Regions from separate parts of the Kitasatospora sp. NPDC034533 genome, predicted to be linked through region 2. Evidence: riboswitches for the same ligand, from Rfam matches in the RefSeq annotation. Region 2 holds a riboswitch; each other region holds the start of a gene.

Region 1 (5,766 bases), on a different contig from region 2:
AGGACAAGGGCCGCTCGGTGGCGGTGCACACCCGGCGCACGGCGGCGCCGGAGCAGGCGCTGGAACTGCTGCGGGCGCCGGTGGAGGAGCTGGCGGCCGGGCACGGGCTGGTGGTGGAACCCGGGCGGCTGGTGCTGGAGCTGCGGCCGCCGGGGGTGGACAAGGGGGCGGCGCTGACCGGGTTCCTGCGGGAGCGCGGGGCCCGCTCGGTGCTCTACGCGGGGGACGACCTGGGGGACGTGGCGGCCTTCGCGGCGGTGGAGAAGCTGCGCGGCGAGGGCGTGGCCGGGGTGCTGGTGTGCGCCGGCGCGGTGGGGGACGCGCCGGTGCGGGAGCTGGCCGACCGGGCGGACCTGGTGGTCGCCGGGCCGCAGGGCGTGGTGGAGCTGCTGGAGGCCCTGGGGGAGGCGCTCACAGCGCGTTGAGCTGGTCCAGGAACCACTGCTGCGGGGAGAGCGCGGTGGCCGCGGCGGCCAGGCGCTTGGTGCGGTCGGCGCGCTCCTCGTGGCTCATGGTCAGGCCGGCGTGGAGGGCGTCGGCCGTCGCGATGACGTCGTACGGGTTGACGGTGAGGGCGTCGTCCGCCAGCTCGGCGTGGGCGCCGGCCTCCCGGGAGAGCACCAGCGCGCAGCCGTGGTCGGAGACCACCGGGACCTCCTTGGCGACCAGGTTCATGCCGTCCCGGATGGGGTTGACCAGGGCGACGTCGGCCAGCCGGTAGGCGGCGAGGGAGCGCGGGAAGTCGTCGTCGACGTGCAGGAGCAGCGGCTGCCAGCCGGGGGTGGCGAACTCGGCGTTGATGGCGGCGGCCAGGTCCTGGACGGCGGCGGTGTAGTGCCGGTACTCGGCCAGGTCGGTGCGGGACGGGTAGGCGAAGGCGATGTGCACCACCCGGTCGTGCCACTCGGGGCGGGTGCGGAGCAGGTGCCGGTACGCCTGGAGACCGCGCACGATGTTCTTGCTGAGCTCGGTGCGGTCGACCCGGACGATGGTGCGGCGGTCGCCGACGGCCTCGCGCAGGGCGGCGAGGCGCTCGTCCACGTCGGGGCGGCGCGAGCGTTCGCGCAGGAAGTCGCCGTCGGCGCCGAGGGCGTGGACGCCGAGGCGGGTGGTGCGGCCGTCGTGGGTGACGGTGAGCGCGTCGTGGTCGACGGTGGCGCCGAGGAGGTCCGCGCAGCAGGCGGCGAAGGCGCGGGCCCAGCGCTCGGTGAGGAAGCCGGCCCGGTCGGCGCCCAGGATGCCGGTGAGCACGGCCCGGGCGACGTCGTCGGGCAGCAGCCGGTAGTACTCGGGCGGGGCCCAGGGGGTGTGCGAGAAGTGGCCGATCCGCAGGTCGGGTCGGGCCTCGCGGAGCAGGGCCGGGACCAGCGACAGGTGGTAGTCCTGGACGAGGACCGCGGCGTTCGGGGCGGCCTCGCCGGCCAGGGCCTCGGCGAAGGCCTCGTTGTAGGCGCGGTAGGCGGCCCACTCGGTGCGGAAGCGGGCGTCGAAGGAGGGGGCGGTCGGGGTCGCGTAGAGCAGGTGGTGGACGAACCAGAGGGTGGAGTTGGCGACGCCGTTGTAGGCGCGGGCGAAGGTCTGCGGGTCTATGTCCAGCATCCGCACGGCCTGCCCGCCGACGTCGTGGCCGGCCCGGTCGAGGCGGCCGTCGGGGGCCTCGGCGGCGGCTCTGCGGTCGGAGTCGTTGAGGGCGGCGCAGACCCAGACGGCGTTCGGGTCGTCGATCGCGGAGAGGCCGGAGACCAGCCCGCCGCCGCCCCGCCGCAGGGTCAGCGTGCCGTCGACGGTGGTGCTGAAGGACACCGGTCCCCGGTTGGAGGCCACCAGGACGGGGGCGGTGCCGGTCTCGCTCGAACGGTTGGTCGTGAGATCGCCCATGGTTGGCATGTTGCCGGGGGTACGGGGCGGCAAACCCGTCAGTGGCGGGCGGCGTACTCGGGGACGGTGTGCATCGGGGGGCGTTCCCGGGCGGTCACCGGGTGGGTGTGGGCGGTGAAGGCCCGGGTCCTCGGGTCGCGGGTGAACTGGGTGAGGTGGGGGTGGACCAGGTCGGCGGAGGCCTTGAGGCGGTGGGTGCGGTCGAGGCGTTCGAGGGCGGTCCGGTAGATGGTGGCGGCCATCCGGCCGAGGGCCTGGCCGTCCTGGTGGCGGTGGTGCCGGACGCCGACGTCCACCTGGGCCAGCGCGTCCAGGCCGGCCAGCTCCAGGGCGTCGACCAGCAGTCCGAGTTCGACGCCGTAGCCGGTGGGGAAGGGCAGCCGTTCGAGCAGTGAGCGGCGGGCCGCGTACTCACCGCCGAGGGGCTGGACGAAACCGGCGAGTTCCGGCCAGTGGAGGTTGAGCAGGGGCCGGGCGACGAGTTCGGTGACCCGGCCGCCGCCGGCCGGCAGCACGGCGCCCTCCGACTCCAGCGGGCGGTCGTACATGGCCTTGACCAGCTGGATGGACTCGTCGGTCAGCAGCGGGCCGACGATGCCGGAGACGAAGGCCGGGTCGAACTCGCGCAGGTCGGCGTCCACGAAGCAGACGATGTCGCCGCGGGTGACCAGCAGCGAGCGCCAGAGCACCTCGCCCTTGCCGGGGACGGCGGGCAGCCGGGGCAGGATGGCGTCGCGGTGCTCGACCCGGGCGCCGGCCTCGGCGGCGACGGCGGCGGTGTCGTCGGTGGAGCCGGAGTCCACCACGACGAGTTCGTCGACCAGCGGCAGGCGTTCCATCAGCTCGCGGCGGATGGTGCGGACGATGTCGCCGACGGTGGCCTCCTCGTCCAGCGCGGGCAGGACCACGCTGACGGTGCGGCCGGTGCGCTCCTTGGCCGCGAGGAGGGTGCTCACCGGCCGGTCGGCCGCGCTCCAGGAGCGGCGGCGCAGCCAGGACGCCGCCTGCGGGAGGAGCTCGGGGGTCGGTTCGGCGGGCACGGAAGTCTCCTCGGCGGGGTCGGGTGGAACGGGTCATCTCGCGTGGCGGACAGTCCCGTTCATGGGTTGACGCCTTCGGATACAGTCTTCGTACAGCGGTCGGACCTTCGCACGCCGGGGTCGCCGTTGAGCACCACCACAATTTCACAAGCTCATCCAGAGGGACTGAGGGAACGGCCCGTTGACGTCCCGGCAACCTTCCCGCCCGGCTGTCGTCACAGGCCCCGGCGGGACAGGTGCCAATTCCGGCCTGTGGCGCGACCGCGCCACGGGGAAGATGAGGAGAGAGGCCTCGCCATCATGGCTATCGACACCGCCGCACCCGTTTCCGTGGACCTCGGCCCCGCCGCCGCCCTGTCCTGTCGGGAGTGCGGCACCCGCTTCCCGCTCGGCCCCAGCTTCGCCTGCCTGGAGTGCTTCGGCCCGCTGGAGATCGCCTACGAGTTCGGCGGTGAGGGCGCCGAGGAGCTGCGCAAGCGGATCGAGGCCGGCCCCACCTCGATCTGGCGCTACGCGCCGCTGCTGCCCGTCCCGGCCGACGTGGCCTCCAAGCCCAACCTGAACCCGGGCTGGACCCCGCTGGTGAAGGCGGACAACCTGGGCCGGGAGCTCGGCTTCACCGCCCAGCTGCACATCAAGGACGACTCGGGCAACCCGACGCACTCGTTCAAGGACCGGGTGGTCGCGTGCGCGATCGAGGCGGCCCGGGCGTTCGGCTACACCACGCTCTCCTGTTCCTCCACCGGCAACCTGGCCGGCGCGGTGGGCGCGGCGGCGGCCCGGGCCGGGTTCCGCTCCTGCGTGTTCATCCCGCACGACCTGGAGCAGGGCAAGGTCGTCATGGCCGGGGTGTACGGCGGCGAGCTGGTCGGCATCGAGGGCAACTACGACGACGTGAACCGCTTCTGCTCGGAGCTGATCGGCGACGCGGCCGGCGAGGGCTGGGGCTTCGTCAACGTGAACCTGCGGCCGTACTACGGCGAGGGCTCGAAGACGCTGGCGTACGAGATCTGCGAGCAGCTCGGCTGGCGGCTGCCGGAGCAGATCGTGATCCCGATCGCCTCGGGCTCGCAGCTGACGAAGATCGACAAGGGTCTCCAGGAGCTGATCAAGCTCGGCCTGGTCGAGGACCGGCCGTACCGGATCTTCGGCGCCCAGGCCGAGGGCTGCTCCCCGGTGTCGGCCGCGTTCAAGGCCGGCCGGGACGTGATCAAGCCGGTCAAGCCGGACACCATCGCCAAGTCGCTGGCGATCGGCAACCCGGCCGACGGCCCGTACGTGCTGGACATCGCCCGCCGTACCGGCGGCGCCGTGGAGGACGTCACGGACGCCGAGGTCGTGGCCGCGATCCGGCTGCTGGCGCGGACCGAGGGCATCTTCGCCGAGACCGCGGGCGGGGTGACCGTCGGCGTGCTGAAGAAGCTCGTCGAGACCGGACAGCTGGACCCGGCCAAGGAGACCGTCGCGATCAACACCGGCGACGGCCTGAAGACCCTGGACGCCGTCTCCGACGCCGGGATGACCGCCGTCATCCGCCCGACGCTGGACGCCTTCCGCGCCGCCGGCCTCGCGTCCGCCTGAACCGCCCCGGAACCCACCCCCGCAAGGCAGGCCCCGCGAGGCCGGCCCCCGCAAGGAGAGTCATGAGCGCCAACGTCCGCATCCCCACCATCCTGCGCACCTACACCGGCGGCGCCGCCGAGGTGACCGCCGAGGGCGCCACCCTGGCCGAGGTCATCGCCGACCTGGAGCGCAACCACCCCGGCATCTCCGCCCGCATCCTGGACGACACCGGCAAGCTGCGCCGCTTCGTGAACGTCTACGTGAACGACGACGACGTGCGCTTCGCCGAGGGCCTGGCGACCGAGATCAAGGACGGCGCCGGCGTCTCGATCATCCCGGCGGTGGCCGGCGGCTGCTGAGCCCACGCGGTGACCCGCGGTCGCCCGCGCGTACGGAATTCGGCTCTCCGTACGCGCGGGCGGCCGTTCGCATTTCGGCGGGAATATTTCCGGGTCGAGTCGGAGTAGAGTGTCGCTCGGCTGGGAACAGGGATTCCCTTTCGGCCCGCGCGGTGCTCCGCCCCAGGGCGTTCGGCCGGTGAGACCGGCCCGTGAAACATGTCAGGCAGCTGTCAGAATTCCGTCAGGCATTTTGGGTAATTCGTCCGCTATGTCCGGCGTGGAATGCCGAGATCATTCCGATTCGGCCCGTACTGTCCGCTGACGCCCCGGCGGAATTACCGGCGGTTGGCCCTGTTGCAGAGGGCGTCGATCCGGATACATTCAGCGGCGGTCGACGCAATCACCCGCTCGCCGGAAGCCGTCTGGCGTCCTGAGCGGTCGGTTGCGGCGTGCACGGCTGCGCCCAGGGGGGGTTCCCCGGGCCGGCCTTCAAACCAACCCGGGCCCGCGACCTGCGGGCCCGTGAAGGGCCAGCACAGCACTAGGGGAGTTCGGAATGGCTCAGGGCACCGTCAAGTGGTTCAACGCGGAGAAGGGCTACGGCTTCATCGCGGTCGACGGTGGTGCGGACGTCTTCGTCCACTACAGCGCGATCCAGATGGACGGCTACCGCACCCTCGAGGAGGGCCAGCGGGTCGAGTTCGAGATCTCTCAGGGACAGAAGGGCCCGCAGGCGGACATGGTCCGCGCCGCGGTCTGACCCCTTCCGACTCCAGGAGCTCGGCGCGGCCCCACGGCTGGTGACCACTCGCTTCTCGACGGGCCCGCACGACGCGTGTCGTGCGGGCCCGTCGGCGTTCCCGGACGGCCCCGGCGGCGGCTCGCGGATCGGCGGCAGGGCTTGCACTCGACCACCCGGAGTGCTAATCATTGCGTTAGCACTC
Region 2 (5,766 bases):
CGCCGATCTGCGCTGGAACCCCTCCGGGCGGCTGTCGGCCGCCGCCTGCGCCGAAGGGGGCGAGCAGGCCGCGCGGCTGCGCACCGCCGTCCAGGACGCGATGCGCCACGCCTTCGGCTCCGTCCTCGGGGCCTGCGGCCTCGACCTCCGCTGGCGCCGCCCCGCGAACCTCCCGTACCAACTGCGCGCCTACGGGCCCGCCGAGCAGCCGCCGATACGCCGCTGAGCCCGGCGGGCGGAGGGCATCGGGCGCAAGGCGCCGACGTCGTGGGGGAGTTGGCAGGGCGCGGTGCTCAGCGGTACGGGCGGTGGTCGTCGCGGTGGGTGGTGGTGCCGTCGGCGAAGCGCCAGGAGCGGCTGTGCGGGCCCAGGGTCCAGCCGTCGGGGGCGTGGCGGGCGGCGGTGATCCAGGCGGCGAGTTCGGGGAGGGCCTGCCGGCGCAGGGCCTCGCGGACGACGGCCCGTTCGGCGGCCGGGACGGGGGCGATGCGGATCCGTACGTGGGGGAGGAGGCCCGGGAGGATGCCCCGGCCGTAGGGGGAGGAGGTCTGCGGAACCCACGCGACCTCCAGCACCGTCCCGTCGCTCTGGGGTTCGCGGGCGTACCAGAGGCCGGCGTCGTCCGCCTCCTGGTCGCCGAGGGCGGCGCGGACGTCCGTGGAGCTGAGCGGCCAGGACAGGTGCCGGGGCAGGCGGCGGCTACGGGCAGGCATCCGCCGAGGATGGCACGCGCGCCGGTCGGGGCGCAGGGGCTTTTCCGGCCCGCCGTACCCGGCCCCGGCTACCGTGCGTCGCGCAGTCCGAGGACGTACGCGGCCGTCGACGCGACCGCGCGGTCCTCGTCGCGGGCCAGCGCTTCGAGGGCGCGGGACGAGGCGCTCCCCGGGACGTCGGCCAGCGCCTGGGTCAGCCGCAGGCGGGCGGGCGCGTCGACGGCTCCGTCGGCGAGGCGGTCGGCGAGTCCGGTGGCGATCCGGTCCGCCAGCGCGGGATCGGCGGCCAGCGCACCCAGCGCGTCGGCCGCGTCGGCGTCCTTGACCTCCTCGACGATCATGCCGATGAGGGTCGGAACGGCGTCCGCCGCGCCGCGGGTGCCGAGCGCCAGGGCGGCGCACCCGCGGACGGCGGGATCAGGGTGGGCGAGGGCGTCGCGCAGCAGGGCGGTGGCCTCACCGCCCGGCAGTTCGGCGAGGGAGCGCACGGCGCGTTCGCGCACCTCGGCCGCGGGGGCGTGGAGGCCCTTCGCCAGCAGGGCCGGCCCGTCGCCGCCCGCCTGGGCCAGCGCCCAGCGCAGCGCCCCGGCGACGTTCGGGTCCGGCTCGGCCAGGACGGCCTCGACCAGAGCCTCCACCGGCACCGGTACGTCCTCGGACGCGGACAGGGCGGCGCGCTGCCGGGCGCCCGGGTTCTTGGACTCCAGTGCCTGGAGGAGCGAGACGATCCGCAGCACGTCCTCCCAGCCGGCGGGTTCGGCGGCGCCGATCCGGCTGAGCCGGGTGAGCAGCTCCGTCTCCGCCGCGATGCGCTCCCGGGTGCGGCCGATCAGGTCCTCGACGAGGGCGGCGGGCGCGAAGCCCGGGTCGTCGAGCGCGCGTCCGACCTCGCGCAACGACAGGCCCAGGGAGCGCAGGCTCTCGATGTGGAAGATCCGGCGGATGTCCTCCTCGGCGTACTGGCGGTAGCCGGAGTCGGTGCGGCCGGTCGGCCGGACCAGGCCGAGCGACTCGTAGTGCCTGAGCATGCGGGCGCTCACCCCGGACCGCCGGGCGACGTCACCGATCAGCACTGCCCACCGTCCCTCCCGGCGCCCCGTCGAGGGCCACCGCGCGCTTCGCCTCCTCGATCGCGGACTCGAACCCGGCGTCCGGGTCGTGCCACAGCCGTTCCGTGGCGAGCGCGTGGGCGCGCACCCGGGGGTCGCGGTCCGTCGTGGCGGCGGTCAGCACCGGCAGCACCGCCTCCCCGAGCGCGACCAGCGCCCGGCTGAGGCTCAGCCGCGTCTGCCGCCCGCCGCGTCCGAGCCGGCTCGCCAACACTACGGCCAAGCCGTGCTCGGCACCCTCGGGGACCAGTGCGACCGCCGCCCGCCAGGCACTGCGGGCCACCTCGTCGTCGGGGTCGGCCAGCAGCGCGGGCGTGATCGCCGGCCAGGCCCGCCGGTCCCCGATCTTGGACAGGGTGTGCAGCGCCTGGCTGCGCGCCTGCGCACGCGGGGAGCCGACCTCCCCGAGCAGCGGCGGGAGCGTCAGCGACGCCGGGTGGCGGGTGAGCGCCCAGGTGAGCATCTCGCGCACGGAGAACTCGGGTTCGACCGCGCACCGCTCGACGAGCCCTTCGACGTACCCCGGGCTCGGGCTCGTGCCGACCGCCAGCGCCGCCCGCAGCCGGACAGAGGGGTCGTCGTGCCCCAGCGCCCGCAGCGCCCGCAGCGCCGGCGTCGTGTCGGGGTCCGGGGCCGGGCCGGTGTCGCCGTTCGTGGTCGTGCTCACACCGGTGTCCGGGTTCGTGTCCTCGTTCGGCCTGGTCATCAGGACCACCTCCTCGGCCACAGTGAAGGGCTTGTCACGGTGTCAAGGTCAAGCGGAGCCGGAGGTCCCGCCTTACGGTGATTACGGGGCTCTGCCGTCACGGGTGCTTCTCCGCGCATCGCCGACCTCCCCGACCCCACCCGCGGCGGCTGAGAGCCGGGCCGCCGTGGTCCCCCCGGAGCACCCGCGCCCGGCCGCCCGTCCTTCCCGTACCCCGCGCCCGCGGGGCGTGCGCAACCGAAGGAGCCCGTGTCATGGCGAGTAGTGCTACCGGTCCCGCCATTCGGGGGGCCAACCGGTACCCCCACGCGAATGGGTGGACCATCTTCGCCGGGGTCATGCTGATCTCCGCCGGCCTCATGGCGGTCTTCCAGGGGACCGCCGCCATCCACCGGGACCGCGTGCTCATCGTCACCCGGAGCTACGTGTACTCGATGAACACCGAGGGGTGGGGCTGGCTCCACCTGATTCTCGGGATCGTCGTCATCGTGACCGGGGTGGCGGTCTTCAGCGGCGCGACCTGGGCCCGCGTCGTCGGTGTGGTGGTGGCGGTGTTCGGGATGCTCGCCAACTTCGTCTGGCTGCCGTACTACCCGCTCTGGGCGATCGTGCTGATCGCGATCGACGCCCTGGTCATCTGGGCGCTGTGCGTCGGGCGGGTCGTCACACCGCCGCCGCGACCGGGAGTGACCGATCACGACCGGACCGGACCGGAGCGGGCGGGACCCGACCGGAGCTGATCGGTGGCCTGACCGCCCCGCCGCCCTGCCCCGCTGCCCGGCCCCGGCAGCGGGGCAGGGCAGCGGGGCCGGCACGTCGGTGGCCCTGGGGCCCGGCGGCTGGAACAGTGCTGGTCAGGGCCCCGGACGGCGCCCTGACCAGCGCACCGTGGCGGGGGCCCGTTTGGCGAGGCGCTCCGAGCTGGGTATCGTTCGTCGCGAATCATCCAGAGGGGTGGAGGGACCGGCCCTACGAAGCCCCGGCAACTCCCCGATCGACCCGGCGTCCGAAGTACGCGCCGTGCCGTCCGGGATCAGTGCCAACTCCGGCCTGTCGCCAATGTGGCGCGGGAAAGATGAGGAGACACGGTGCTCTCTGTGCTGTCCTTCGCCCGGGCGCTGACCGCCCCGGCCCTTCCGCGTACCCGTCTCGTGCCCGGCGCAGGCAATCGGCCGACTTCTCCGGCCCGTCCTCGCTGACCACCCCCCGGCTCCCGCCGGGAGCCCCCGTGAGCAGGACCACCCACCGCTCACGGGCACTGAGACTGGAGTACCCATCCATGGAGAACACGAGCGGCGTCGGCGTGCTCGACAAGGTCACCACGATCCTCGGCATCCTGGAGGCCGGCCCGACCACCCTGGGCGGGCTCGTCACCGCCACCGGCATGGCGCGCCCCACCGCCCACCGGCTGGCCGTCGCCCTCGAACACCACCGGCTGGTCACCCGCGACATGCAGGGCCGGTTCGCCCTCGGCCCCCGGCTCACCGAGCTCTCGACGGCCGCCGGGGAGGACCGGCTGCTGGCCGCCTCCGGCTCGGTCCTCGCCCACCTGCGCGACGTCACCGGGGAGAGCGCCCAGCTCTACCGCCGGCAGGGCGAGGTGCGGATCTGCGTGGCCGCCGCCGAGCGGCTCACCGGCCTGCGCGACACCGTGCCGGTGGGCGTCACACTGCCGATGAAGGTCGGCTCCGCCGCGCAGGTCCTGCTCGCCTGGGAGGAGCCGGAGCGCCTCCACCGGGGGTTGCAGGGCGCCCGGTTCACCGCCACCGCGCTGAGCGGGGTGCGGCGCCGGGGCTGGGCCCAGTCCATCGGGGAGCGGGAGCCGGGCGTCGCGTCCGTCTCCGCGCCCGTGCGGGGCCCGTCGAACCGGGTGGTGGCCGCCGTCTCCGTCTCCGGCCCGATCGAACGGCTCACCCGCCACCCGGGTGCCCAGCTCTCCCAGGCCGTCCTGGAGGCGGCGCAGCGCCTCACCGAGGCGCTGCGCAACCCCTGACGGGGCGGGGGCGGTGGGCGGCCGGGCCTGCGGATGCGAGGTGGGGCACCGGCGGCCGGCCCGGCCCGCAGACGCGACAGGTCCGGCTCGACAGGTCCGGCTCGGGCGTCCCTGCCTCCCGCCCCCCTGCCGCCCCCGCTGCCGGGACACGAGCGCGCGTCCCCGCGCCGCATCCGACCTCCGGGCAGTAGCATCGCTTTCAACCTCTTTCGAGCTGCTTTCCGGTAATTCGGCGATGGCCCGGACGGGCGCCAACGGGAAGGCCGTCCACCGGCGTTGGGGGAGATGTGACCGTCGTCGCCGCCGTGGCCCGCTCCACCCGGGTCCGGCCGCGCTCCGGCCCGGACCTGCTGGCGGAGGCGGTCGCCCGGGCCGGGCTCTGGGAGCGGCTCGCCGAGCGGGCCGGCGGCGATCCCGCGGCGGTCGCGGTGCTGCTGACCCCGGGCGCCTCCGCCTACGGCGACCCCGCGACGGCGGTCGGCGCGGCCCTCGTGGAGCACCTGATCGACCTGCTGCACGAGCGCGGCTACCGCGACGTCGCCGTCGGCGCCGCCCGCTGCGGCCCGGACACCTGGCTGGCCGGCCCCGGACCCCTCGAAGCGTGCCGCCGACTCGGCTACCGCGAGCGCACCCCGCAGGGCAACGCCTACCGCCTCGTGGACCTCTCCGCCGAGGTCGAACCGGCCGAGTTCCCCGAATCGGCCGTGCTGCACGGCAGCGGACTGGCGCGCGGCTGGCTGGAGGCGGGCTTCCGGATCAACATCGCGAAGAACTGCACCCACCCCGAGTTCGGCTACGCCCTGTGCCTGGCCAACCTGTTCGGCGTGCTCCCGCAGGACGACAAGCACCACCACTACCGCGCCCGCCGCGACGGCGCCGAGGTCCTCGTCGACCTGCTGGGCGCCTACCCGCCGGACTTCCACCTGATCGACGCGGTCGTCAGCAGCCACGGCTGCGCCGGATCGCACGTCGGCCGCCCGCTGCGGACGGACACCGTGATCGCCGCACCGGACGGCGTCCTCGCCGACCTGGTCGGCGCCCTGCTGATGGGCGTCGACCCCGCCTCCTCACCGCTCAACGCCCGGGTCCTCAGCGACCGCGGCCTGCCCGGCGCCTACCGGATCGACGGCGACCTGACGCCCTACCCGGGCTGGCGCAACCCGCCGCGCTCGCTGGTCGAGGCGGTGCGCCGGCTCGCCCCCGACGGGCGCGCCCACCGGCTGTTCAGCATCGCCGCCTGGCAGG
Region 3 (5,766 bases), on a different contig from region 2:
GTCACCGGGCCGGGACCGAGGGAGGCGACGTAGGCGGCGAGCTGGTCGATCTCGCCCTGGGAGTAGATGTTCTTCTTGCGCGGGACCTGGGCGCCGGGCTGCTGGGCCGGCATGCGGCCGGTGCCGACCTGGAAGTCGACGGCGGCGGAGCCGACGCCGACCAGGCTCGGACCGTCGCTGCTGCCCTGGCCGTTCAGGCCGTGGCAGGAGGAGCAGCCCACGGCGAAGAGCTTCTTGCCCTCATCGATCGCGAGCGACTGCGCGGCGACGTCGGCCTGCGCCTTGTCGGCGGGCGCGAACGCGGCGTACAGCCCCCCGGTTGCCGCCAGGGCGAGAAGTAGGACGACCAGCGCCGCCAATGGGTGGCGCCGTCGTGCGGAGAGCTTTTTCACGGAATAACCCCGGTGTCAGGATCTGGTCGACTGGTGGGTGCACCCGGCGGCCGGTCTGGCCGGCACGAGGCTGCCCGTCTAGGGCTGCGCGCGCGGTCGGTCGGTGGGAGCGTCGGCACCGGCAGAAGCGGCCCGTCGCCGGTGAGGGCGGGGGCCGCAGCCGGTGGCCAGCGACCTGATCAGCTGGTTACTTGATCAGGTAGATGGTCGCGAACAGGCCGATCCACACGACGTCGACGAAGTGCCAGTAGTACGACACGACGATCGCGGCGGTGGCCTGCTCGTGCGTGAAGCGCTTGGCTGCGTACGTCCGTCCCAGGACCAGCAGGAAGGCGATCAGACCACCCGTCACGTGCAGACCGTGGAAGCCGGTGGTCAGGTAGAACACCGTGCCGTACGGGTCGGAGGACAGCGACAGGCCGTCCTTCTTGACCAGATCGGTGTACTCGAAGACCTGGCCGCCGATGAAGATCGCGCCCATGGCGAACGTGAGGATGAACCAAGCCCGGAGCTTCTTCACGTCACCGCGCTCGGCGGCGAACACGCCGAGCTGACAGGTCAGCGAGGAGAGCACCAGGATGGTGGTGTTGACCGAGGAGAAGGGCACGTTGAGGGCGTGGGCCTTCTCGGTCCAGAACTCCGGCCCCTTGACGGAGCGGAGCGTGAAGTACATCGCGAAGAGGGCCGCGAAGAACATCAACTCGGAACTGAGCCAGACGATCGTTCCGACGCTGACCATGTTCGGCCGGTTGACCGATCCGTGCGCGTGCCCGGTTTCTACTGCTGTTGCTGTCGCCACGACGGACATTATGTCGGTCCCTTATTCCGTCTTCACGTCGGGGGGTGTCCCTCGGAGTGTCCGGTGCGTGCGGTATGCCCGCTTGGCGGTCGACGGGGGGTCCGGACGGGGGCTGAGCAGCGGCGCGTCCCTTTTCTGATGGTTCCTCGGGGCAGCTTACGACCCCCTTGCCCGGCGCGTCGTTGCACGGCCGGAGCAGTCCCGGGAGGTACGGGGGAGGGGGCCCGGGTCGGCCGTACGGGTGGACCGGGCGGGGCCGGGTGACGGGCCGTCCTCCGGGCGGGTGAGCCCGGGGCGCCGGGGGCTCGGCGAGGAAGGTGCGCGAGGGGGACTCGGCGACGGGTGATCGGGAGTAGCATCCGGATCAGGCGAACGTGGTCCGGATCACACTTGAGGGAGCAGGGTCCATGGCGTACACGACCGATGAGACGCTCACCGTCCTCGTCTACAGCGACGACCGCAACACCCGCGAGCAGGTGCTGACGGCGCTCGGCCGTCGGCCCGCCGAGGATCTTCCGGAACTGTCCTACCTGGAGTGCGCGACCACCCCCGCGGTGCTCAAGGCGCTGGAGAAGGGGGGCGTGGACCTCTGCCTGCTGGACGGCGAGGCGGTGCCGGCCGGCGGGCTGGGCCTCGCGCGGCAGCTCAAGGACGAGATCTACGGCTGCCCGCCGGTGCTGGTGCTGATCGGCCGGCCGCAGGACTCCTGGCTCGCCGCCTGGAGCCGGGCCGACGCGGCGATCTCCCGCCCGGTGGACCCGGTGGCCCTGGCCGAGGCGGTGGCCACCCTGCTGCGGGCCCGGCTGGCCAAGCGCGCTCCGGCGGTCCGCTGAGCGCGGCCCCGGCCGCAGTCGGAAGAAGTAGGGGAGAGGCGACCGCTCCGCTCGATAGGCTGGCTCCATCCGTACGGACGTCCCCCCGGAGCGGGGGAACCGACAACAGTGGAGTCAGCCATGGTGAACGTGAACCCTGCGAACGGCGGTAGCGACCCCGCGCAGGTGGTCCGCTCCTGGCCGGATCTCCTGACGGCACTGTTGAAGGGGGAGGACCTCGACCGCTCGTCCACCGCCTGGGCGATGGACCGGATCATGAGCGGCGAGGCGTCCCCCGCCCAGGTGGCCGGGTTCATGGTCGCGCTGCGGGCCAAGGGCGAGTCGGTCGAGGAGATCACCGGCCTGGTCGACGCGATGTACGAGCACGCCGAGCCGCTGGACATCCCCGGCCCGGCGGTGGACATCGTCGGCACCGGCGGCGACCGGGCGAAGACCGTCAACATCTCCACCATGTCGGCGATCGTCGCGGCCGCCGCCGGGGCCAAGGTGATCAAGCACGGCAACCGATCCGCCTCCTCCGCCAGCGGCTCCTCGGACGTGCTGGAGAAGCTCGGGGTGGCGCTGGACCTGTCGCCCCGGCGGGTGGCCGAGGTGGCCGAGGAGGTCGGGCTCACCTTCTGCTTCGCGGCGAAGTTCCACCCCTCGATGCGGCACGCCGCCACGGCGCGGGTCGACCTCGGGGTGCCGACCGCCTTCAACATCCTCGGCCCGCTGACCAACCCGGCGAAGGTCACGGCGCACGCCGTCGGCTGCTTCGACACCCGGCTGGCCGGGCTGATCGCCGGCGTGCTGGCCCGGCGGGGCTCGACGGCGCTGGTCTTCCGCGGCGACGACGGGCTGGACGAGCTGACCATCACCACCACCTCGCAGGTGTGGCTGGTGCGCGACGGGGTGGTCACCGAGATCACCTTCGACCCGCGGGACGTCGGCATCGAGCTGGTCGGCATCGAGGCGCTGCGCGGGGCGGACGCCTCGTACAACGCCGAGGTCGCGCGGCGGCTGCTGGCGGGGGAGCACGGGCCGGTGCGGGACGCCGTCCTGCTGAACACGGCGGCGGCCCTGGTGGCGCTGGACCTGGGCGAGGCGCCGCTCGCCGAACAGCTGGCGGCGGGCATGGAGCGGGCCGCGAAGGCGATCGACTCCGGCGCGGCGCAGGACCTGCTGCGGCGCTGGTCGGAGGCCACCAGCCGGGCCTGAAGCGGAGGTCGGAAGCCCGTACCGGGGGCACCGGTGCGGGCTTCCACGCCGTGTCCGGATGCTGGACGGCCGTTTGACCGCCCGCTGGACGGGACCTAGAGTCTTCGCCAGGTCATGAGCGACAGCGCCAAGCCCCAGCTTGCTGTCCGGCAACCCTCCGTCCGTGGCGGGGTGCCCTGGGTGAGGACCGGGTCGTCACGGCAAACCGTCCGTGCGACAAGCGCGGACACCGGACGGCTTGCACTCCCGGGGTCCCTTACCCGTAGAAGGAGTGCATCCATGTCCGCTCACCCCTCTCCCGTCACCACCCTCCTCTCGTCGCGCTCCGCGCGGCAGCCCTCTGCCGAGCCCTGTGCCCCGCTCGCCGTCCTCGGCGCCGACGTCCAGGTCCCGCTCGCCAGCGGTGAGAAGGTCGGGTACGCCGCGCTCGACTACGCGGCCAGCTCGCCGGCGCTCCAGCGGGTGTGGGACGACGTCGCCGCCTACGCGCCGTACTACGGCAGCGTGCACCGCGGGGCCGGGTACCTCTCGCAGCTGTCCACCGACCTGTTCGAGCAGAGCCGCCGCACCGTCGGCGAGTTCCTCGACCTGCGCGAGGGCGACCAGGTGGTCTTCACCCGGGCCACCACCGACTCGCTCAACCTGCTGGCCGCCGCCGTTCCGGCCGGCACCCGGGTGTTCGCCTTCGAGACCGAGCACCACGCCTCGCTGCTGCCCTGGGCGCACGCCGGACTGGGCGTCACCTACCTGCGGGCGCCGCGCTCGCGGGCCGAGGCGGTGGCCGCGCTGGACGCCGCGCTCGCCGAGGCGCCCGAGGGCCCCAAGCTGCTGTGCGTCACCGGCGCCTCCAACGTGACCGGCGAGCTGTGGCCGGTCGCCGAGCTGACCGGGACCGCCCACCGGCACGGCGCCCGGGTGGTGCTGGACGCCGCCCAGCTGGCGCCCCACCACCGGGTCTCGGTGCGCGAGCTGGACGTCGACTGGATCGCCTTCTCCGGCCACAAGATCTACGCGCCGTTCGGCGCCGGGGTGCTGGCCGGCCGGGCCGACTGGCTGGACGCGGCCGAGCCGTACCTGGCGGGCGGCGGGGCGACCCGGACGGTGGCCCGGGAGGCCGACGGGTCGGTGGCCGTGCAGTGGCACACCGGTCCGGCGCGGCACGAGGCCGGCTCGCCGAACGTCATCGGCGCCTACGCGATCGCCTCGGCCTGCCGGGCGCTGACCGAGGCCGGCTTCGACGCGCTGGAGGCCCGCGAGCAGCAGCTGATCGCGCGGCTGACGGCCGGGCTGGCAGCGATCCCGCAGGTCAAGGTCCTCAACCTGTTCGGGGCCGACTCCGCCCGGGTGGGCGTGCTGTCCTTCGTCGTCCAGGGCTGGAACAGCTCGCACTTCTCGGCCGCGCTGTCCGCCGAGTACGGCATCGGGGTGCGCGACGGCCTGTTCTGCGCCCACCCGCTGGTGCGCACCCTGCTGGGGGACGAGGAGGTGGCTCCGTCCGAGTGCGGGGCGCCGGAGCCGTCGCTGCCGGGCGAGCGCAGCCTGAACGCGATCCGGGTGAGCTTCGGCGCCGGGACGCCGGACGAGCACGTCGACCGCTTCCTGACCGCCGTCCGGGAGCTGGTCACGGACGGCGCGGCCTGGAACTACCGCAACGAGGGCGGGCGCTGCGTCGCCGACACCCGGCGCGCGGGCTGACCGCTACTCGTCCAGGCCGAGGGCGAAGGCGGCTTCCAGGTCGTGCTGGGAGTAGGTGCGGAAGGCGATCTGGGTCTCGGTGTCGGCCACGCCCGGGACCTTGTTGAGCCGGCCCGGGATGACCTCGGCCAGGTCGTCGTGCCGGCGCACCCGCACCATCGCCACCAGGTTGTAGCCGCCGGTCACCGAGTAGACCTCGCTCACGCCCTCGATGGCGGCGATGGCCTCGGCGATCTCCGGGATGCGGTCGACACTGGTCTTGATCAGGACGATGGCGGTGATCACTTTTCGGGCTCCTTTGTGAGGTGCCGCCAGCGTATCGGGCGTCAGCCGGGTCGTCGCGGGGGGTGGCGGGCGGCGGCACAGGCGAAGAGGAACCCGGCGCAGAAGCCGATCACGTGGACCAGGTAGGCCACCCCCGGGCCCGCCGAGTGCACCGACCACCACTGAAGGGTGAACCAGAGGCCGAGCACCAGCCAGGCGGGGAAGCGCAGCGGCAGGAAGAACAGCAGCGGGACCAGGGTGGTCACCCGGGCCCGGGGGTGGAAGCGCAGGTAGGCGCCGAGGACGGCGGAGATCGCGCCGGAGGCCCCGATGAGCACCCGGGTGGCATCCGGCGAGTGCGCCTCGGCGAGGGCGAAGCCGTACGTGCTCAGGCAGCCGGCCGCCAGGTAGAACACGGCGTACCGGGCCCGGCCCAGCCGTCGTTCGACGGTGGGGCCGAAGACGTGGAGGAACAGCAGGTTCCCCAGCAGGTGCAGCCAGCCGGCGTGCAGGAAGAGGCCGGTGAGGACGGACAGGGCCGGGTGCTTGCCGGGGGTGGGGGCGGCCGGGCAGCCGGGGACCGGGT

What was found. A riboswitch is a leader RNA that binds a small molecule or an ion and turns the genes downstream of it on or off. The one in region 2 is predicted to bind S-adenosylmethionine.
Region 1: linked by a shared signal. The riboswitch ahead of thrC (threonine synthase) and the one ahead of ACZ55U_RS03725 (IclR family transcriptional regulator) in region 2 are both predicted to bind S-adenosylmethionine.
Region 3: linked by a shared signal. The riboswitch ahead of ACZ55U_RS07910 (aminotransferase class V-fold PLP-dependent enzyme) and the one ahead of ACZ55U_RS03725 (IclR family transcriptional regulator) in region 2 are both predicted to bind S-adenosylmethionine.

Annotation. Positions count from the first base shown of each region.
Region 1 is NZ_JBVITE010000005.1:70,222-75,987, forward strand. It holds gene otsB (trehalose-phosphatase) at 1-425, shown strand, start outside; gene ACZ55U_RS05620 (alpha,alpha-trehalose-phosphate synthase (UDP-forming)) at 412-1,878, opposite strand; gene ACZ55U_RS05625 (glucosyl-3-phosphoglycerate synthase) at 1,917-2,918, opposite strand; SAM riboswitch class I at 3,068-3,202, shown strand; gene thrC (threonine synthase) at 3,219-4,499, shown strand; gene ACZ55U_RS05635 (ubiquitin-like small modifier protein 1) at 4,562-4,840, shown strand; gene ACZ55U_RS05640 (cold-shock protein) at 5,379-5,582, shown strand.
Region 2 is NZ_JBVITE010000003.1:160,962-166,727, forward strand. It holds gene ACZ55U_RS03700 (hypothetical protein) at 1-226, shown strand, start outside; gene ACZ55U_RS03705 (hypothetical protein) at 294-713, opposite strand; gene ACZ55U_RS03710 (HEAT repeat domain-containing protein) at 782-1,786, opposite strand; gene ACZ55U_RS03715 (HEAT repeat domain-containing protein) at 1,773-2,528, opposite strand; gene ACZ55U_RS03720 (DUF7144 family membrane protein) at 2,783-3,268, shown strand; SAM riboswitch class I at 3,468-3,610, shown strand; gene ACZ55U_RS03725 (IclR family transcriptional regulator) at 3,808-4,521, shown strand; gene ACZ55U_RS03730 (DUF362 domain-containing protein) at 4,809-5,766, shown strand, end outside.
Region 3 is NZ_JBVITE010000007.1:138,840-144,605, reverse strand. It holds gene qcrC (cytochrome bc1 complex diheme cytochrome c subunit) at 1-392, opposite strand, end outside; gene ctaE (aa3-type cytochrome oxidase subunit III) at 580-1,200, opposite strand; gene ACZ55U_RS07920 (response regulator) at 1,599-2,024, shown strand; gene trpD (anthranilate phosphoribosyltransferase) at 2,145-3,221, shown strand; SAM riboswitch class IV at 3,332-3,450, shown strand; gene ACZ55U_RS07910 (aminotransferase class V-fold PLP-dependent enzyme) at 3,501-4,916, shown strand; gene ACZ55U_RS07905 (Lrp/AsnC ligand binding domain-containing protein) at 4,920-5,201, opposite strand; gene ACZ55U_RS07900 (rhomboid family intramembrane serine protease) at 5,243-5,766, opposite strand, start outside.